One region of the Caloramator sp. E03 genome, then DNA from elsewhere that is predicted to be linked to it. Evidence: riboswitches for the same ligand, from Rfam matches in the RefSeq annotation. Region 1 holds a riboswitch; the other holds the start of a gene.
What was found. Region 1 has a riboswitch for lysine ahead of FDN13_RS12970 (aspartate kinase). Riboswitches for the same ligand answer to the same signal wherever they lie in the genome.
Positions count from the first base shown of each region.

Region 2: linked by a shared signal. The riboswitch ahead of FDN13_RS11370 (Na+/H+ antiporter NhaC family protein) and the one ahead of FDN13_RS12970 (aspartate kinase) in region 1 are both predicted to bind lysine.

Region 1 covers NZ_CP040093.1:2,729,324-2,740,955, forward strand. The annotation lists gene FDN13_RS12925 (sugar phosphate nucleotidyltransferase) at 1-35, opposite strand, end outside; gene FDN13_RS12930 (DMT family transporter) at 111-542, opposite strand; gene FDN13_RS12935 (M15 family metallopeptidase) at 650-1,222, shown strand; gene FDN13_RS12940 (zinc-ribbon domain-containing protein) at 1,257-1,433, opposite strand; gene FDN13_RS12945 (IS1634 family transposase) at 1,797-3,509, shown strand; gene FDN13_RS12950 (M42 family metallopeptidase) at 3,654-4,694, opposite strand; gene FDN13_RS12955 (hypothetical protein) at 4,756-5,007, opposite strand; gene tyrS (tyrosine--tRNA ligase) at 5,017-6,234, opposite strand; gene FDN13_RS12965 (cation diffusion facilitator family transporter) at 6,315-7,478, opposite strand; lysine riboswitch at 7,807-7,970, shown strand; gene FDN13_RS12970 (aspartate kinase) at 8,036-9,226, shown strand; gene FDN13_RS12975 (polysaccharide deacetylase family protein) at 9,305-10,387, shown strand; gene FDN13_RS12980 (DUF445 family protein) at 10,564-11,632, shown strand, end outside.
Region 2 covers NZ_CP040093.1:2,359,439-2,371,070, reverse strand. The annotation lists gene FDN13_RS11370 (Na+/H+ antiporter NhaC family protein) at 80-1,825, opposite strand; lysine riboswitch at 1,933-2,108, opposite strand; gene FDN13_RS11365 (phosphodiester glycosidase family protein) at 2,328-3,443, shown strand; gene FDN13_RS11360 (pyridoxamine 5'-phosphate oxidase family protein) at 3,732-4,199, opposite strand; gene FDN13_RS11355 (CDIF630_02480 family spore surface protein) at 4,441-4,602, shown strand; gene FDN13_RS11350 (gamma carbonic anhydrase family protein) at 4,638-5,138, opposite strand; gene nifJ (pyruvate:ferredoxin (flavodoxin) oxidoreductase) at 5,244-8,768, opposite strand; gene FDN13_RS11340 (MutS-related protein) at 8,867-10,360, opposite strand; gene FDN13_RS11335 (MutS-related protein) at 10,360-11,632, opposite strand, start outside.

The DNA.
Region 1 (11,632 bases):
GTTCCTTCTCCTCCAGCCATTATTACTGCCTTCAAACTATTCACCTTCCTATAGATAAATTTTGATGAGCATTTCTTATTTTTCCCCAAAAATTATAAAAATATTTATAATTAACCTTTCCATTTAAAAATGATAATTCCAATAATCATTATTATTACTCCGAGAATTTTTGAAAAATGAAATACTAACTTTTTAGTTTCAAATAATCCACAGCAGTCAATAATAGCTGCAGTAATAAGCTGGGTTATTAAAATTATAGAAACAGCATAAGTAGGGCTTAGCATTTTCATACCTTTCATAACTGTAAAAATTATAAATACGCCTATTAAACCTCCTGTAAGGTAAAGTTTGTTTATCTCTGATATTCTTTTAATATTTCCATTACCGAATATAAAAAAAACTATCAGGGTAATCAAAAAACCGGTCCCCTGAACAAATACGTTTATTTCCCAAAGTCCCATCTTCTCTGAAGCTCTTGTGTTGAATACTCCCTGCATACTCATTAATGCACCGGCAATAGCTGAAAAAATTATTCCAAGAATTTCTTTACCCATTATTTCACCTCATAATTTAGTCTATCCAATTTTCAAATATTATATTTTTATAATCTGTAGTATAATTAAATTTAGAAAAGTGAAAGGATGAGAGTATGGGAAAACTTAAAACTATTGAAGGTCTTGTAAATGTTATGGATATAGATGATTCTTTAGTAATTGATTTAAGATATGCAACAGATAATAATTTTTTAAAAAAGAAAATATATCCTTTGTCACTATGTATACTTCAGCTTGAAACTGCAAAAAAACTTTTAAAAGCAAATTCTGAGGCTAAAAGGTTAGGATACAGAATTAAGGTTTTTGATGCATACAGGCCTTTATCTGTTCAAAAACTTATGTGGGATTTAGTACAAAATGAGGATTTTGTTGCTCCTCCTTGGAAAGGGTCAAAGCATAATAGAGGTGCTGCAGTAGATGTTACCTTAGTTAATAAAAATGGAGAAGAATTGTTAATGCCTTCTGAGTTTGATGAGTTTTCAAATAGAGCTTCAATAAACTTTATGGATGTACCAAAAGAAGCTATAGAAAATAGGGAATTACTCGGAAGAATAATGACAGAAGCTGGATTTTTAAGATTGAATAGCGAGTGGTGGCACTTTGATGATAATGAATGGTATAAATATGGATTATATGATGTTGGGCTTGAAAAATTTTATGAAAAATAAAAAGCTCCCCAAAATGGGAGCTAATTTTGCGATATTACTTTCTGAAGGATCTGTTTTCGTTATTTCTTCTTTGTTGCTTTCTTGCTTTTCTGCATTCTGGGCATCTTAATGGTTCGTTTTCAAAACCTTTTTCCTTGTAGAAAGCCTGCTCGCCTTCTGTGAATATAAATTCTTTTCCGCAATCTTTGCATACTAATGTTTTGTCTGCCATTTTACAAACCTCCTAAATTTGGGATTAGGGATTTAACGACTCAAAGACTCATACTCCCAAATTAAGGAGGATAGGGTCTAAGTTGGTTAAATCTCTATTAATTTTTACTTTATAAGTATAGCATAATATTTATATATAATCAATGGTCAAATTAAAATTTTAAGAGTTTAAATATAAATATTCAGCAAGTAACTTTGTAGTATTTAATATAGCATCTCGGGTCTTTGACAGTTGCAAGACAAAAAAAGTGCCTTAAAGCCTTGATATAGGCTTATTTTTTTGTCAAATTTTAAATTTTTATAGTGCACAATGTGTAACAATGTGTTATAATATAGATATAAATATATGAAGAGATGTGAAAAAATGAGATTACAAATTGTTAAATCAAAAAATGCAGCATCCTTATACGTAGTTAAATCTGTTTATGAAAAAGGCAATCGTACTTCAAAAGTAGTTGAGAAGCTTGGCACTTATGATGAACTTTTAAAAAAACTAAACGGACAAGACCCTATAGAATGGGGGAAGAGGTACGTTGAAGAGTTAAATAGAAAAGAAAAAGAAGAGAAAAGAGAAATATTAGTAAAATACTCGCCTGTTAAACAAATTAACAAAGACGAACAGCATACTTTTAATGGTAGTTACTTGTTTTTACAAAAAATATATAACGAGCTTGGGCTGCAAAATATCTGTAAAAATATTTCGGATAAACATAAATTTAATTTTAATCTAAATTCAATACTATCAAGATTAATTTATGCAAGAATTATTTATCCATCATCTAAGCTTGCTACATACGAACTATCAAAAAAATTTATTGAGCAGCCTGATTTTGAGCTTCAGCATATTTATAGAGCTTTAGAAGTAATTTCAGAAGAAACAGATTTTATTCAGTCAGAATTATATAAGAACAGTCTTAAAGTTTGCAATCGTAATAAAGGAGTTCTCTATTATGACTGCACCAACTATTTCTTTGAAATTGAACAGGAAGAAGGATTAAAACAGTATGGAGTATCGAAGGAACATAGACCCAATCCAATTGTTCAAATGGGACTTTTCATGGATGGAGACGGCATCCCCCTTGCATTTTGTATAAACAAAGGTAATACTAATGAACAAGTAACTTTAAAACCTTTAGAGCAAAAAATTATATCCGAATTTGGGCTTTCAAAATTTATCATTTGTACAGATGCAGGGCTTGCATCTACAGCAAACAGAAAATTTAATAATATACAAAATCGAGCTTTTATTACTACACAATCTATTAAAAAATTAAAATCACATTTAAAAGAATGGGCGTTAGACCCCAAAGGATGGCATCTTAGCGATTCAGACAAAGTATATAATTTAAACGAAATTAACGAAGAAGCAGATATTAATAAAATTTTTTATAAGGAACGCTGGATAAAAGAAGACGGGCTTGAACAAAAACTTATTGTAACATTTTCCTTGAAATATAGAAACTATCAAAGAACTATAAGAGGTAACCAAATAGAGAGAGCTCAAGAGGTTATTGATACCAATCCTACAAAATTGAAGAAATGTAATGCTAATGATTACAAACGCTTTATTTCAAAGACTCACTACACACCTGACGGTGAAGTAGCTGAAAAAGAATTATACAGCATTAATGCTGATTTAATAGCACAAGAGGCAATGTATGATGGTTTTTACGCAGTATGTACAAATATAAGTGATGATGCTGCCGCAATTATAAAAATTAATAGAAGGCGTTGGGAAATAGAAGAGTCCTTCCGTATTATGAAATCAGAGTTTAAGGCAAGACCAGTATATTTAAGAAGAGATGATAGAATAAAAGCGCATTTTACAACTTGTTTCATTTCCCTGATGATATATAGGCTATTAGAAAAAAAGCTTTCAGAAAAATATACGTGTAGCGATATTATATCAGGACTTAGAGAAATGAATTTTTATGAGATTAAGAATGAGGGCTATATTCCAATATATACAAGGACTGATTTTACAGATGATTTACATGACAAATTTGGCTTTAGAACGGATTATCAAATAATTAATATGAAACAAATGAAGAAAATTTTTAAAGACACGAAAAAATAAAAAACATTGTTCACTTTTTTGAAAAGTATAAAAGCCTGAGAGCCCTTGATATTCAATGGTTCTACAGGCTTTTTGCTTCTCGCAACTGTCAAAGATGAGAGTATAGCATAATATTTATATATAATCAATGGTCAAATTAAAATTTTAAGAGTTTAAATATAAATATTCAGCAAGTAACTTTGTAGTATTTAATATAGCATCTTTATGTGTTCTTTCATAGCCATGGGATGCAAATACTCCAGGACCAATAAGAGCGGTTTTTATATCATAACCAGAACGAAGTGCTGTACTTGCATCAGAACCATAATGAGGATAAATATCTATTCTATAATCTATGCTTTTTTCTTTGCAGAGGTTTACTAATTTGCATCTTAAGCTATAATCATAAGGTCCGTGGGAGTCCTTTGCACATATACAAACAGAATATTCACTTGAGTTTTGTCCTTCTCCAGGAGCCCCCATATCAACAGCGATAAACTCAACAGTGTTTTCAGGAATAGATGCGGCAGCTCCATGGCCTACCTCTTCGTAGTTAGTAAAATAAAAGTTGGTAGTGTAAGGGAGAGGTATATTATTTTCGACTATATATTTAATAGTTCCAAGTAGTATACCTGCACTTGCTTTATCATCAAGATGCCTTGATTTTATAAAACCACTTTTTGTTATCTGGGTTCTTGTATCAAAAAATATAAAATCTCCAATTTCTATTCCAAGGTTAACTACATCTTTATCGTCATTAACCTTTTCATCTATTATAATTTCCATGTTTTCAAGTTTTCTTTCAATCTGTCCAGCATCGCTATGTATATGAACTGATGGTTTAGTAGTTACAACTGTACCTGTATATTGTTTTCCATCGCATGTTTCTATGATACAATTTTCACCTTCTATTGAATTGAGCATATATCCGCCTATTTTGTCAAAGCTTATTCTACCGTTGTTTTTAATTTTTTTTACCATGGCTCCAAGAGTATCAATGTGAGCTGAGACTGTTCTTTGGTATTTAGAGTTTTTACCTTCAATAGTTGCAATAAGTGAACCTTTGTTTGTAATAGTGTAGTTTATGCATAATTCTTTAACTATTTTTTCAATATAACTTATTGCCTTGTTAGTATATCCACTGGGACTTGGTATGTTAGAAAGATTTACAATGTTATCCAAAATATAATTTAAATATTCATTCAAAATTATCACCTCAACTTAATTTACATTTAAAGTTTTAGCTTTAAAGGAAAGAGGCAAAGAGTTACTTCTTTGCCTCGACTTTGAATTCAAAACTCATGTCTATTCCTCCGGCAGCTACCTTTTCAACAAGAAGTTGCAGTTCCATTGGATTATTAATCTTTGCATGTATAATATAACAATCAGATTTCATATCATCATTAAGCACTTTCTTCTCTCTATAGTATTTAATATTGCTTTCTTTAAGCTCTTCTTCAATCATATCTATATCTTCTTTATATAAAGAAGACATAGTTGCTTTTATATAATCAAACATTTTCTCACCTTACTTAATAACAATTTGATTGTAGGTTTTCTTGCCTTTTCTAACAAGTATTTTTCCGTCTTTAAACATTTTATCATCTGCAATAGTGTCTATATCGGTTATCTTTTCATCATTTACGTATAATCCACCCTGCTGAATGAGACGTTTAGCTTCACCCTTTGAAGGTACAATAGAGGCTTCAAGAAGAATATCAACAAGCTTTGAACCTATAAAATCCTTTGGAATAGTTGAAGTTGGAATATTTTCAAGATTTCCTCCTGATTCAAATAATGCTTCAGCAGCCTTTTTGGCCTTCTCAGCTTCTTCCTGCCCATGTACTATTTTTGTAATTTCATAAGCAAGAATCTTTTTAGCTTCATTTATCTCTTTATCTTTTAATGCTCCAAGCCTTCTAACTTCATCCATTGGAAGAAACGTTAAAAGAGCAAGACACTTTTCAACGTCAGCGTCATTAATGTTCCTCCAATATTGATAGAAATCATAAGGTGATGTTTTTTCAGGGTCAAGCCAAACAGCACCCTTTTCAGTTTTTCCCATTTTCTTTCCTTCGCTTGTTGTAAGAAGGGTGAAAGTCATACCATAAGCAGGTTTAGATTCTTTTTTGCGTATGAGTTCAACACCAGCTATAATGTTAGACCACTGGTCATCTCCACCAAGCTGCATAATGCAACCATATCTTCTGTTAAGTTCAAGGAAATCATATCCTTGCATTAACATATAGTTAAATTCAAGAAAAGTTAGTCCCCTTTCAAGTCTTTGTTTTACTGATTCTGCTGTAAGCATTCTGTTTACAGAAAAATGGACTCCTATCTCTCTTAAAAATTCTACATAGTTAAGATTTAAGAGCCAATCAGCATTATTTGCCATAATCGCTTTATCGTCAGAAAAGTCAATAAACTTCTGCATCTGCTTTTTAAAACATTCAGCGTTTTGGTCTATTGTTTCTTTGCTTAGCATTTTTCTCATATCTGTTTTACCAGTAGGATCTCCAACCATTGCTGTTCCACCACCGAGTAAGGCAATGGGTCTATGACCAGCCTTTTGCATATGGGACATTACCATAAGCTGAAGAAAGTGGCCTACATGAAGGCTATCTGCAGTAGGATCAAAACCTATATAAAAAGTTACTCTTTCTTTTTCAAGAAGCTCTTTTATTTCATCCTCATGGGTAAGTTGTGCAATATATCCTCTTTCCTTTAAGACATCAAAAACAGACATTTACAAAACCTCCTGATATGTATATATAATATTTCAGTATATTTTACCAGATAATTATTTAACTTTCAAATATACATTTCTTATGGATTATAATTTCTGTCTATGTGTATTTTAATATTGTATTGGGAATGCACTTTTTTGATTTTATTTACTATTTCATGTTTAAGTTTTTCTTCATCTTCTTTTTTTACTTCTTGAGAAACTACCACATCAAATAATATGTTTTTATATTCACCATCTCCTACAAATCTGAAATCATGAAATGAAAGTATTTGAGGGAAAGACTTAATAACTTCCTCAATTTCCTTTTTTGTTTCTTTTATCTTTTCATCATCTACATTTACGGGATCCTGATGTATCACAAGTAATATATCAAGTTTTTTAGAGATTTCATTTTCTGCCCTATCAATTATCTCATGGGCCTCCATTATAGGTATGTTTGAAGGGATTTCAGCATGGATAGATGCCATATATTTATTTGCACCATAGCTGTGGATTATAAGATCATGGGTTCCTATTATATTATCATAGCTTAAAACTTCTTTAACTATTGCTTTGACAAGCTCAGGATCAGGCGCTTCCCCAAGTAATGGACTTATTGTATCTTTGGTTAAATTATATCCGGCAAAAAGAATGAATATTGAAACTATAAATCCTATATATCCATCAATGGGGAAAGAAATATATTTTGATAGCAAAAGGGACAATGCAACTGTAGATGTAATTATGACATCACTGAAGCTATCAAGGGAAGTTGCATTTAATGTACCAGAAGATATATTTGAGTTGAGCTTTTTATAAAAAGTTCCGAGCCAAAACTTTATGCTTACTGATAAAATAAGTATTAAAAAAGGTATAAGCTCAAATTTTAGCCTTACAGGATGAAGTATTCTATCTACTGAATCTCTAACGAACTGAAAACCTACAAGTAAGACCATAAAGGAAACAATAAGACCTGCTATATATTCTCCTCTTCCATGTCCAAATGGGTGATCTTTATCTGCAGGTTTATCGGCTATTTTAAAACCTATTATAGTTATAATAGAGGAACCTGTATCAGAAAGGTTATTAAAGGCATCAGCTGTTATTGCAATACTATTTAGCAATGTTCCTATTATAAATTTTATTAAAAATAAAATAATGTTAACTGATATACCTACTATTCCACCGACATATCCGTATATCTGGCGATTATGTTTTTTAGATTCAGGTATAAACTTTTTAATTATCCAGTTGCTAAACATGCAATCACCTCATTTGACTTATTATAAAATATTATAACATATTGTTAACAATAATAAACAATATTACCTGCCGCAAAAGTGATTATTATTTTATATAGATATTAATTATTGATATATAAATAAGTTTGGACTAAGGGTATTAAGAATTACTTAACAAAATAGCAGAAGAGTAAGGAGGAGTTTAGTAAGGATATAAAATGTTTTGAAATAAGGCTTTAAACTTATGAAGCCCTATATTATAATATAGTTAATAAAATGTTAAGAAAATGAATAATTAATACTTGTAATGTATAAATATCTATGATATTATTTCAATAATACTATAAAAACCTCAAGTAGAGGTGCTGCAATTATGAGTAACCTGTGGAGCTGGCTGCAAAGAAGCAGGAGAAAGGAATTGTGGCCGAAGGGGATAGGTGCCAAACTATCTAACCTGGCATTATGTAGAATATGCATAATGCTGTCACCTTTTGGTGGAGAGCTACAGGGGTTGTTTAAGTGCATTCAAGCAGCTTAGGCAAGTCCTAGCTGCATATTTTTTTTGTTGGAGGTGTGTTATGAGTATAATTGTACAAAAATATGGAGGAAGTTCAGTTGCAACGATTGAAAAGATTAAAAAGGTTGCAGATAGCGTTATTGAAAAGTATAAAGAGGGTAATAAGGTCGTTGTTGTTGTATCAGCTATGGGTGATACTACTGATGATCTTATAGCAATGGCAAAAAAGATATCCAATAATCCCGATAAAAGGGAATTAGATGCACTACTTTCTACCGGTGAAATGGTTTCAAGTTCTCTTTTATCGATGGCGATAATCGATAAAGGATTTCAAGCTGTATCTTATAATGCTTTCCAAATACAGCTTAAAACTGATGGAACTTATGGTAAATCTCTTATTAAAGAGATTGATACAAAAATTATCGAAAAATCCCTTGATGAGGGGAAAATAGTAGTTGTTGCAGGATTCCAAGGTATTTCAAACGATGGGGATATAACAACTTTGGGGAGAGGAGGTTCAGATACTACTGCAGTTGCTTTAGCTGTAAAGCTTGGAGGTGTATGTGAAATATATACTGATGTTGATGGAATTTATAGTGTAGATCCAAGAATTTATAATAAAGCTAAAAAGCTTGAAAAAATAAGCTACGAGGAAATGCTTGAACTTTCAAGCCTTGGAGCACAGGTTATGCATTCAAGATCTGTGGAGTTGGGGCAAAAATATGATATACCAATTTATGTAGGATTAAGCTGTAGTGATATTAAAGGAACATATATAATGGAGGTAAATGATATGGAGAGCAAACCAATTACAGGTATAGCAGTATCCGATGATGATATTGCAATAACAATACAAAATGTTAAATATGATATAAATCTTTTATCACAAATTTTTGAAACTATTGCTGCAAAAAAGATAAACGTTGATATGATAAGCCAGACATCTCCAATTGATAATCATGTAAATATTTCTTTTACTATTCCTAAAAATGATAAAAGTGAATGTATAGATGTATTAAATGGATTTGGGTGTAAAAACCTTATCGTAGATGAAAATATTACAAAATTTTCAGTTGTTGGAATAGGAATGAAGACAACATCTGGAGTTGCAGCAAAGCTTTTTAAAATTTTTTCAACTAATAAAATAGAAGTTAAGATGATAACTACGTCTGAAATAAGAATTACATGTGCAATAAACAATTATGACAAAACAAAGGCAGTTAAGCTTGTTGCAGAGGAATTTAATTTATAACATTAATGTAGAATTATATCAAATAGTGCAAAAAAATGATATAATATATTTGCAACATAATTGATTGGAGGATTTTAAATGGGTAAAAGATTAATAAAAATTGTTGCAATAATTATATCATCAGCACTAATAACATCTTGTACGATAAAAACGGTGGCTAGAACTAATACTAATAGTATAGAAATTGATAATAAAAACAAAAGTGAAATTATAGAAACCAAGGAAAATGACAGTAAAAAAATGGACAAGACTTATTCTAGTTCTGTAAAACCCAATGAGCTTGGAAAGATAATGATTCTTATGTATCATGATATAGGTGAAAAAGAAGGGGAATGGGTAAGAACTCCAGAAAACTTTAAAAAGGATCTTGAAACTTTATATGAAAAAGGATACAGGTTAATAAGCATAAAGGATTATATAAATAACAATATAGATATACCTGAAGGTACGACACCAGTAATATTAACCTTTGATGATGGTACATTAGGACAGTTTAATATGATAAAAGAAAATGGAGAATATAGGGTCGATAATACTTGTGCTGTTGGCATACTGGAAGATTTTTATAAGTTACATCCCGATTTTGGTCTTAAAGCAACTTTCTATGTTTATTATCCTGTACCATTTAGGCAAAAAGAGTTAATTGAAAAGAAGTTTAGATATTTAATTGATAATGGAATGGATATTGGAAATCATACCTATAATCATGAAAACCTAAGAAAACTAAATACTGCTGGCATTCAGGAGTCATTAGGCAAAAATGTTATGAATACTAAAAAGTATCTTCCTGATTATGAAGTGGACAGTTTAGCTCTTCCTTATGGAATAAAACCTAAAGATAATAGCCTTATTGAATATGTTATTAAAGGTGAATATAAAAATACAATATACAATAACAAAATAGTGCTTTTAGTTGGTTCAAACCCTGCCTATCCTATATATCATATAAAAACAAAACCTGATGCTATTCCAAGGATTAGAGCAAGTGAGATGGATACTTATGGTACAGGCCTTTATGACTGGCTTGATTATTTTGATAAACATCCTGAAGAAAAATTTATAAGTGATGGAAATGCTAATATTATAAGCGTACCAGCAGATAAACAAAATGAGATTTATAAGGATAAAGTAAACGGAAAAGAAATTGTACTTATTAAATAAAATTTATTTTAACATAACATATATTGTTTAAATATTAAGTATTCCCATATACTTCTAATATAAAAAATTAGACGGTATATGGGATTGCTTTTGAATTATAATAATTATAATTTTGCTTTTTCAATTTTTTATTCTATAATGTTTATGTATTTTTAACTTAGGAAGAGGTGCTTGATGTGAAATTAATTATACCTGGATTAGTAGGAGCTTTAATAGGATATATAACTAATTATCTTGCTATTAAAATGTTATTTAGGCCTTATAATGAAGTTAGAGTTTTTGGACTACAAATTCCATTTACTCCCGGACTTATACCAAAGGAAAAGAAGAGAATTGCAAAAAGTATTGGAAAAACTGTTGGCAGTCATCTTTTAACCTCTGATTTAATTATTGAAACCTTATATAGTAAGAGAGTCAATGATGAAATCCAAGGCTACTTAAAAAAGAAATTTTACTTAATAAAAAATAGTAATAAAAATATAAAAGATGTAATAGAAGATTTTGGATTGAAGCTTGATAAAATTGAAAACAATTTAAGTCTTATGCTTTCAGATTTTTTGATAAGGACAATTAGGGGTCAATTTTCAAGGGAAAAGATAAAATATATAATTGAAAAATATATAATAAGTAGGTTTGATAATATAGTTAGTATTACTATTTTTGATAATATAATTGACAATATTGATAGGATTTTTGAAGATGCTACTTTAAGGAATAATATAAAATCTAAGGTTGGTGAATGGATTACAATTTTAAAAGATGATGAAAAGCTTTTGATTCAAGTGATTCCAGTTGAAATTACAAATAAAATTAAAAGGATGATTTATGAAAATGGAGAAAAAGAATCTCAATTTGTACTTGAAATCATAAGAAAACAAGAAGTAAGGGATGAAATAAAAGAGTATATATCAAATATAATTGAACTAAATCTTGGAAAGTTTGCAGCTATGCTAATACCCTTAAACAACATATCAGAGAGGATTTTAATTTCTTTTGAAGTTTTCTTACAAAATCCTGATAATTATTCAAAAGTATCTACTTTTTTTGAAAATATAGCAGATATGTTACTTGAAATAAAAATATCAGATATTATAACTTATTTTCCTGATAAATCAATTGATAAAGCTATTGATTATATTTTTGAAAAGCCTTTAAAATTTATTTTAACTGATGAAAACAAAAATGTGTTTAAAGAATATATAAGGTCTTTAGTTGATTCAAATAAAATTGGAATAAGCAAAAGCC
Region 2 (11,632 bases), 370 kb from region 1:
CTACAATACGACATTATTTGGCAAAATTTTATATTAAACTTTTAAAATGAGGAATAAAAAAAGCCCTACTGGGCTTTTTTTATTCCTCAACAGGTGCTTCTATAACCTTTTCTAAAACATCCTCTTCAACTGGTTTTCCAACAAAGTATACCAAAAGACCTGTTATAGCAATTGAAAAAGGTAAAACGACATAAACAGGAATTCCAAGTCCTACTGGTATATATCCAAATAGTACTGTTACAATTGCTACTGCTATTGAATACCAAAGCTGGGTTTTAGTATGATCCATGTGGTCGCAGGCTGAACCCATTGACGATAGTATTGTTGTATCGGATATAGGTGAGCAGTGATCACCGAATATTGCCCCGGTCAAAACTGCCCCGGCACACATTACAACATAAGACTGGTCAGGGGATATAGCATGGGCAAGGGGTATTGCAAGGGGCATTAATATTCCCATCGTTCCGTATGAAGTGCCTGTTGCAAAGGATATTATAGAGCCCATTATAAATATAATCGCTGGAAGTGAGAACTTTGGAATAGCATCAGATAATATTGAAGTTAAGAATCTTGCTGTTCCAAGTTCCTTTATAACTCCGCTAAGTGACCATGCAAGAAGAAGTATAACCCCTGTTATGATAAGGGATTTCATACCCTGAATCCATGTGTCTATTGCTTCATTTAAAGTAAACATCTTCTTAGATATTCCCATAATCATTGCAACTATGCAGGCAAACAGTGCAGACTGGAAGAGAACAACACTGGCATCTGATGCACCAAAGGCTTCTCTTATAGCGTTAAAGGATGTTGGAGCTGTTGTCAATAGATTTATAAGCTCCTTATCTTCTCCTGCCATTATCGCATTATATCCATTGTAATAAAATCCTGCAAAGGCACCTATAATTAGAACACCTATTGGAATAATCGCATTCCATACACTAAGCTTTATTCCTTCCTTTGGTTCAAGACCTGTAGCTTCAGCTGATACCATTGGCTTTGCATCATCTGACAAAACCTTTCCCTCAAGTCTTGCTCTTCTCTCAGCTTTAAGCATAGGCCCAAATTCCCTTAAAAAGAGAGCTGTAAAAGCAATAAACATTAGTATTAAAATATTATAAAATCTGTAAGGAATTGTTGAAACAAATATACCATAAGCATTTACATCTTGGCCAATTCCTGCATAAGCATCTTTAATTAAGCTTATCTCATATCCTACCCAAGTAGATATAAGAGCAATACCAGCAATAGGTGCTGCTGTTGCATCAACTATGAATGCAAGTTTTTCTCTTGAAATTTTAAGTTTATCTGTAACAGGTCTCATAATAGGACCAACAATAAGAGAATTAGCATAATCATCAAAGAAAACAAGTATACCTAAAAGCCATGTTATAAGCTGTGCACTCGTTGGTGTTTTGGCTTTTTTAGCAAGGCTTTCAGCAATTGCCCTTGCTCCTCCCATTTTAGATACTAAAGCTATAAGCCCTCCAATTGCAAGACATTGAAGTATTATACCTGCATTCCATGGATCAGCAAGGCTTGAAAGAATCCTTCCAACAAACATTAAAAAAGCCTGGAAGAGTGCATTAAATACATTATTCCCGCTTATATTTAATAAAAACGTTCCAGAAAGTACACCTATTGTAAGAGATAAAACAACGTTTTTAGTTATAAAAGCAAGTACTATTGAAATAAGAGGTGGAAGAAGCGTTAATGCTCCAAACTTTTGTGCATTTTCAGCAGCAGGATTGCCCTCTGCAAAGGCTAAAGTCACAGATAAAATTAAAAATAAGACTGTAAAGATGAGAACTTTGTTTTTTCTTTTCATTTTTCTCCCCCTTAAATAAAAATAATTTAAATTACGGAGGAGAGACCATCAAAACAAAAAAGCCCTGAGAATCACTCAAGGGCACAAACACACTAATGCATGCCTTTTTGAATGATAGCTCTCCACAAATAAAATTTGTGACAGTCCTGCATATATTCTATGCAGAACCAGCTATACAGCCTTAAAGCATCAGCTGTATGCTTCGGCGATATTTCCTTTCCTGAAGCCTCATCGTGCTTGCCTTAGCTACAGTACTCTTAAATACCGCACCTCTATCACCAATTTTCGTTTTTATCATTATACAATTTATTTTTTAAGAAATCAATAATAATTTATTAAAAAACAGTCTGGGAAATAATGTTTATTAAAGCTTTTTCTTTGATATCAATAAATTCAAATCATTTATATAATAAATTATAAATTTTTTTATTTTATTATTGATATAGCTTGTACATTAAAATAAAATATTAAACATGAGTATTAATTTCTATGGGTGATTAAAATGTTAGATACATCTTTTAATAATATGAATAATACACAATCTGTTATTTTAACGCGAAAGCAAAAAAGGTTACTTGAGATTGAAAAAAGAAAAAAAAGAAGAAAAAAGAAAATAACAAAACTTTTTCTTTTACTTATACTTTTGTTTTCTTGCTATATTAGTATTGTATTTTTAGATATTCCTTATATCTCTAAATTAAGAAATATATATATAGAAACCGCTATGACTACTGCTGACCACAAGTGGCTTGCCACTTTGTTTTTTCCTGATACAATAATAAGAAAAGTTATGAATAATAAAGTTACAAACAATAAAATAGTATCCGTTACAAAGATAAATAATAAGGAAACTACAAATGACATATTAAAGCAAAGTAATCTTAAGGTTGGAGATTTAGATTATGCAGGAAATGAGATAGTAGTAAATGATATTGAGCAAGGAATCATAATTTCAAAAGTTAAAGGAACAACTTTTCAAGGTAAAATTGCACTTATTGATGATCCATCAAGGGTTTTTATTGGAACAACTGATAGAAAAGGTAAATCAGGAAGATATATACTTGATTTTTTAGATATGTACAATGCTGTGCTTGGAATAAATGCCAGTGGTTTTAATGATCCAAATGGAAAAGGTAGTGGTGGCAGCATTGTTGGCCTTACCTATTCTAATGGTGAAAGCTGGGGAGAGTATACAAACGTCTATGGAGTTGTAGCTTTTGATAAGGATAACAGATTAATAGTAGGAGGAATTGAAGATTGGGATAAATATAACATTCGTGATGGTGCACAATTTTCTCCTGCATTAATAGTTAATGGTGAAATGGTAATAAAAGGTTCTGCAGGCTGGGGACTTCAGCCAAGAACCATAGTCGGTCAAAGAAAAGATGGAGTTGTAATGTTTCTTGTAATAGATGGAAGGCAGCCAGGCTATAGCCTTGGCGCAACTATGGAAGACTGTGCTAACGTTATGATGTCTTATGGTGCAGTTACTGCTGGGGCTTGTGATGGCGGTTCTTCATCGATTATGGCTTATGATGGCAAAATAATTACAAAATGTTCCTCACCTTCAAAGGTAGGAAGGCTTCTCCCTAATGCCTTTTTAGTAAAAAGAAAATAATAGATATTTTATAATATTACTGTTGGTTTTTGTTTAAAAAGATGATATTAAAAGTTGCCAAAATATAAGCTTTAGGCTATTATTAAGTCCCGTAAAGGATTCCTCTTAAACTTACTCATTTGGCTATGCAACTTTTGCTTTTTTTGTTTTCAAAAGTTTAAAAGCAAAAGTCGCTAAATCTTATGAAAGATGCCTTTTCAAAATCCTTTATGAATTTTTTCAAAGTTTCTATCACAAAAAGGATCTGCCTGCAATCTAATCATACAACAAAAATCTAATAACTTTAAATTATGCTTTTCTTTTTTTTCCTGATATATGCTCTATTTCTATTTTAAATACCTTAGTCTTATTCTTTGCTTTTTCTATATACTCAGCTCCCTCATTTATATAATCATTGCAGTATTTCTTTATAAGTTCAAAAAGTGCTTCTTCCTTTTCTTTTTCTTCTAATTCTTTTACTCTTCCAAATACAATTACGCTTTCATAAGCCATGCTGAATTTTTTTGAAATTATATCTGCCTTGCCTACAACACAGAAAGAAACTTTATTATTAAATTTAAAATTATCTATCTTTTTTCCTTCAACAGCACTATGAAAAAAAATATTGCCCTCTTTATATACATAGTTTACAGGTACTCCATAGGGATATCCATCTTCTCCTATAGTTGAAAGGACTCCAAAAATTCCTTCACTTAAAATTATTTTGCTTTCATTTTCTTCCATCTTTCTATCTTTACGTCTTAATTCTCTAAACATATTATCCTCCAGATTTTGTATTTTATTATATACTATCATAAAAGATTATGAATCTTCAATTATAATCTTATTTTTAAGTCAACACCCACGGACAGTTACTTATTATTTGTAATTAAAAAATAAAGATTAATAATCAATGTTTTTTAGTTAATTTTAAATATTATTTGTTACTGAAGTTATAAAAAAAATAATATGGGTTACTCTAATAATGATTTATATGTTTAGGATTGGAGGAATGCTTATGGCAAAAAATGAAAAACGTTTTAAAGTTCAGCCAATAGAAAAGCATACAACCGCAGCTTGGGCAAATGTCTCTGGTGTTAAACCTATTTCAAATGTTTCAATACCCGATGAACTTAATGTATCTGAAGCTAAAGAATGGGTAGAAACAAACGAAAAATAATTTTTAAAGCCTGTGCTTTAAAACACAGGCTTTCCTTATTTATATATTTTTGCAGTTTCAACATAGTGCATTGCATATTTTTTTATTTGATATATTTCATCTTTCGTAAGCTCTCTAATAATCTTTGCCGGTGAACCAAAGCATAAGGTATTAGGAGGTATTTTATAATTTTGAGTAACAAGGCTTCCTGCACCAATAATGCAATTTTCCCCTATTTCAGCACCATTTAAAATAATACTTCCCATTCCTATGATACAATTATTTCCAATATTACAACCATGTATTATACAATTGTGTCCCACTGTTACTTCATCTCCTATTTTAGCTGGATAATTTATATCTGTATGTACTGTGCAATTATCCTGTATGTTTGTATATTTTCCTATAGCTATTTCCTCTACATCTCCTCTTAATACAACGTTAAAAAATATACTGCTGCCCTCGTCTATTTTTACCTTTCCAATTATTGTACTATTTTCTGCAATGAAGCAACTGCTATGTATTTTAGGATAATCATCTTTAAATTTTATTATCATTTTTTCACTCCTCTTTTAATTTCATGTTTAATACTACTTTATTATAATTTTTTATATAAGCAAATTAAAGAGCTATGAAGAAAAACTCCATAGCCCTTTTTAAAATTAATATTTTTGCTCTGCAAAGCGCTTATATGTTTCAAACCTTTCCCTTGCATCTTCTTCAGCAGCTTTAAACAGCCTCTCTGCAATCTCTGGGAATACGTTCTTTAAAGAAGAATATCTTATTTCACCTTCTATAAAATCTCTAAATGATTCTGTAGGTTCTTTAGAATCAAGTATGAATGGATTTTTACCTTCATATTTTAGCATAGGATTGTATCTGTAAAGGTGCCAATATCCTGCTGCAACTGCTTTCTTTTGCTCTGCTATGCTCGTTCCCATCCCTGTTTTTATTCCATGATTTATACATGGAGAATAAGCTATTATAAGGGACGGTCCTTTATAATTTTCCGCTTCTACTATTGCTTTTATAGCCTGATTCATATTAGCACCTAATGCAATTTGAGCAACATATACATAGCCATAGCTCATTGCCATAAAGCCAAGATCCTTCTTTTTAATCTTTTTACCTGATGCTGCAAATTTTGCAATAGCACCGGTTGGAGTTGCTTTAGAGGACTGCCCTCCTGTATTTGAATAAACTTCAGTATCTAAAACTAAAATATTTACATCCTCTCCTGAAGCCAAAACATGATCAAGTCCTCCAAAGCCTATATCATAAGCCCATCCATCTCCACCTATAATCCACTGTGAACGTTTTACAAGAAAATCCTTTTTCTCAATTATTTCCTTAAGACTATCCTTTCCAGAATAATTGTGTTTTTCAAGTTCCTTTATTATCCTTGCTGCAGCCTCTTTAGATTTTTCGCCATCATCTTTAACTTCAAGCCACATTTTAAAGGCTTCCTTTAAATTATCGCTAATTGGAGCATCAAGGCACTTTCTTATAATATTTGCAATATGCTCTCTTATTTGCTTTACTCCAAGCCACATTCCAAGCCCAAACTCTGCATTATCTTCAAAGAGCGAGTTTGCCCAGGCTGGTCCTTTTCCTTCAAAGTTTACAGTATATGGAGTTGAAGGAGCACTACCACTATATATAGAAGAACACCCTGTTGCATTTGCAATCATCATTCTATCTCCAAAAAGCTGGGTTATAAGTTTTACATAAGGAGTTTCTCCACAGCCCGGACATGCACCATTAAATTCAAAGAGAGGCTTTGCAAACTGGCTTCCCTTTACAGTATATTTATCAACCTTATCATCTTTAGGCTTTACCTTTGCTGCAAACTCCCAATTTTCAGATTGTGCCTTAATCTGCTCCTCTGCCATTTTCATTACAATAGCTTTTCCTGGTGCCGGACAAACATCTGCACAGCTCCCACAACCTGTACAGTCAAGAGGGCTTACCTGTATCCTGTAATGTAATCCTTCAAGTCCTTTCCCAACTGCAGGTTTTGTTTCAAAGGTCTGTGGTTTTGTCTTCATCTCCTCTTCATCTAAAAGAATTGGCCTTATAGTAGCATGAGGGCAAACATAAGCACATTGATTACACTGAATACACTTATCCATTTGCCACTCAGGTATCATGACAGCTATGCCACGCTTTTCATAAGCTGCCGTACCGTTTGGGAAAGTACCGTCTTCAATGCCGTTAAATGCACTAACAGGAAGATTATCTCCTTCAAGTTTTGCCATTGGTATTTGTATATTTTTTATAAAATCTGGAACATTTTCAATGGGCTTTTCTTCTTCTTTAGCCTCTGCCCAATGGTTAGGTACGTTAACTTTTACAAGAGCTTCTATTCCTTTATCAACTGCTTCACAGTTCATATCAACTATCTTCTGACCTTTTTTGCCATAGGTTTTGCTTATTGAATCTTTAAGGTATTTTACCGCATCTTCAACTGGTATTACGTTTGCAAGCTTAAAGAATGCAGATTGCATTATCATATTTATTCTATTTCCAAGTCCTATTTCCCTTGCTATCGACACTGCATCTATTATATAAAAGTTGATATTATTTGTGGCAATATACCTTTTTATTGAAGCCGGCAGTTTTTCATCAAGCTCTTCTACCCTAAATGGGCAGTTAAGTACAAAGGTACCTCCCTTTTTAAGGCCCTTTAATATCTCATAATGATATATAAAGGATACATTATGGCATGCAATATAATCAGCATCATATACAAGATAAGGTGATTTAATAGGCTTTTTACCAAACCTTAAATGGGATACTGTAGTTCCACCAGATTTTTTACTATCATAAGAAAAATATGCCTGAGCATAAAGGTTTGTATTGTCACCAATTATTTTAACGGCACTCTTATTAGCACCAACAGTTCCATCGGAACCAAGTCCCCAGAACTTACAGCTTATTGTTCCTTGTGGTGTTGTATCTATAATCTGCCCTTCATCAAGAGATGTATTGGTAACATCGTCTTTAATTCCAATAGTAAAACCATCTTTAGGATTGCTACTCTTTAAATTTTCAAAAACAGATAGAATTTGTGATGGCCTTGTATCCTTTGAGCCAAGCCCATAACGTCCTCCAATAATTACTGGCTTATTGTCCTTATTATAGAAAAGCTTAACAACATCAAGATATAGAGGCTCTCCAATGGAACCTGGCTCCTTTGTTCTATCAAGGACTGCAATCTTTTTAACAGTCTTTGGTAAAACCTTGAAGAAATATTCACAACTAAAAGGTCTATACAAGTGAACCTTAATTGAACCAACCTTTTCTCCCTTTGCTGTAAGGTAATCTACAACTTCATCTATAGTATCACAAACAGAACCCATAGCAACTATTACATATTCAGCTTCACTATGCCCATAATAATCAAATGGATGATAAGAATGTCCACTTATTTTTTCAAATTCTCTCATATAGTGTTCAACAATGTCTGGCACTGCATTATAGAATTTATTTGATGCCTCTCTTCCCTGAAAATATATATCCGGATTTTGCGCTGTACCTCTTGTTACTGGATGTTCAGGGCTTAAAGCTCTATTTCTAAATTCAAGAACAGCGTTATAATCAAGTATACCTGATAGATCCTCATTATCAACTATTTCAATCTTTTGGTACTCATGGGATGTCCTAAAGCCATCAAAAAAATGGATAAATGGGACTCTTGATTTTATTGCACTAAGGTGTGCAATACACCCCATGTCAAAGGCCTCTTGAACACTTGATGATGCAAGGAGTGCAACACCTGTCTGTCTACATGCCATAACATCCTGATGATCTCCAAAAATAGATAGTGCATGGGTTGCAACTGCCCTTGCACTTACATGTAAAACACCAGGCAAAAGTTCCCCCGCCATTTTATAAAGATTAGGAATCATAAGAAGTAGCCCTTGAGATGCCGTATATGTAGTAGTTAAGGCACCAGCCTGAAGTGATCCATGCATCGCACCAGCAGCCCCAGCCTCTGACTGCATTTCAACTACTTTCACGCTTTGCCCAAAAATGTTTTTTTGCCCATGGGCAGACCATTCATCAACATTTTCAGCCATAGGCGAGGATGGAGTTATTGGATATATTGCTGCAACCTCTGTAAAGGCATAGGATGCACGTGCAGCAGCTTCGTTACCATCCATCGTTTTCATCTTCTTTGCCATAATAATCCTCCTTTTTAATAATACTCATATCAGTTTTATTATTTCTAATTGGAGTATAAAAATACATCATTTTTTAAATGGATGACTATTTCTGTTTGCTATTGATTTTCAAATATTTTTTTATATAGGTCTTCTCCAAAGCTCGTTTGCAGAGGCTGTGCTTCAATTATCTTAAAAGTTCTTTTTCCATCGTTTTGCCTTTCAGCCCTCAGAAAAACTGCATTTTTCAGCTTCTTTTCATAAAATCCATAGGCAAGTTCAAAAAAATGAGTAACAAAGAAAACTTTAATATTTTTTTCCAACAACGCCATAACGATGTCTTTTGCAATCTGAGAACCTTCCCTTTCATTAGTTGCTGAAAAAGATTCATTAAAAAGTATAATAGAATTAGGTTTAATATTATCAATGATATCGCTCATCCTTTTTAATTCTTCATCAAGTTTTCCACTTCTCATGCTATTATCTTCTTCCCTCTTATAATGAGTAAATATTCCTTCACATATATTGGCACTATAATATTCTGCTCCAACAAACATACCACATTGCATCATAATTTGAGATATACCTATACTCCTTAAATAAGTTGACTTTCCTCCTTGGTTTGCACCTGTTATTATATAAAGATCTTTATTTTCAGAATTCAAATCATTTCCAACAACATTTCCTATTTCAAGAGCAAGACATACATCATACAAACCAGTAAAAGAATGTTTTCTTGTACTTGACTTTAATGGAACTGGAAAAGTTGTTTTAACACCTAACTCTAAAAGCTTATTATATAGGTTTAAACAAGATATATAAAAGGCTAACTCCGTTTTTAACATGGTAAAAAAGCTCAAAATATGTTCAGCTGATTTTGCAATTATATTTGCTACCTCGTTAATTCCCCTATCCCTTATTTCCGAGAGCATTCTTGCACCACTTTCATCACGATCATCTATATAAAAAGTAAAAGAAGTTGTTCTATTGTAAAAAATCTTCTCAATAAAACTTTTCTTTTCATTTTGAGGCTTACAAAGCATATAATTAATACCTTTATTCCCTTTACCCAATTCCATACTAATCAAAGCACCCTCATTTAGCCTTAACTCTTTTAAGCAACTTTCAACCTTCATAAAATATTCATTATCAAGTTCCCTATCTATCATTTTAAAAAAATTCTTAAATCCTTCTGATTTAAAATTGTAAGAATTATCCTCTGAAATCTTTTTTATTTTTTTTAGCATTTCTACAAACATTTCAAGAACATCTATTGAACTATCTAATATAGCAGCAGGATATCGTGTGAAAAATCCAAAATAATATTTTCTTTTATTTGTTATAGCTTCACAGGCAATGTTATACAAGTTTCTAACAATTGATGAATTATTAATACAATCTTTTAAAATGTTTTGCCTGTAGATTATCGTATCCAAATCATTAATACTTAAAAGCAAAGCTTTTTTAGATACTTCAAGTAAAAACTCATCACCCATAGACATAGAATAAAACAATACATTCAAATTTAAATCCTTTATAAGTTCTTCTGAATAAAATGGTAGTTTTTTATTTATATCAAAATCCTTATCTTTATACATCAAAAGAGCTTTCATTATTTAATTCTCTCCTTTACCCAATCATAAGTTAACCTATATTTTTCAGCAATAGATACAGCATAAGAAAGCCCATCGGCATTCTTTCTTAAAATCTTAAAGGTTCTTACATTGGGGTCATTAGGCTCAACAGTACTAACAAGGCTTACCGTTTTTTCATTAAAAGATGTTAATTCATATATAAAAGTTACACAGACACATAATAAATCAAGCTGGGATATTCTCCTCATTATTTCTTTTCCTAAAAAGATAGCATCTTTTAATGTTGTTGAAGCAAATATTTCATTAAGAATTACAATGCTATTATGTGTAGCTTCGTTTAGTATATCATGTATCCTTATTAGCTCATCTTGAAGTTTGCCATTATTATTGTTAATATCCTCTTCCTTTTCAAAATGAGTAAAAAGTTTATCATATAAAAACAGCTTTGCATCTCTGCCTGGGACAGGAAGTCCTAAGCTTGCAATATAGTGAAGTTGCCCAAACATACGTGCAAAAGTTGTCTTTCCTCCTTGATTAGGACCTGTAACTACAAATATACGTTCCTTATCTTTAAGATAAAAATCATTACATACTATATCTGATTTTTCATTTATAAGCTTTGTTGCAAGAGCAATGTCAAAGGCATCATAAGCATAAATGTTCTTTGATATATTTACATCAGGATAACAAAAAGAAAGTCCATTCTGTATAAATATTTTCATATATTCTATATAGGATATATAAAATTGTATTTCTCTATCAAAAGCTTCTATTGTTTTATCTAAATAATTAATATTTTTCTCACAGAAATAATCAAGGTTTAAAAATAAATCCTCGTAAAGCTTAGCTACTAAATCCAATATCATAGCTTCAACATGATTCATTTCTATATAGTCATTAAATTCTACTCTATAATCTTTAACTACACCTTTTTTAAATTTTTCAAAAGTCTTATCTACCTCTTCACAATAATCCTTTTCATTTTCATATTTTTTAACTCTTACTTTACTTCCCTTAATATGAACACAATATTTTACTTCTGATAAATCCTTCTTTAATTTCTTTGTTTCATTTAAAAGAACAACAAAACTATTTGATTTAATATAGGAATTTATATAATCACGAAAAGCTATAAGCCCATTGGATTTTAAACAAATAGAATTAAGATCTTTTACAAGAATATTAACTGCATCACAATATATTTCAACCCCATCTAAAAACCATCTTTCCTTTTGATATTTATAAATCATTTTATCTGCTTTTTTTAAATACTCCCTCATCATGCACATA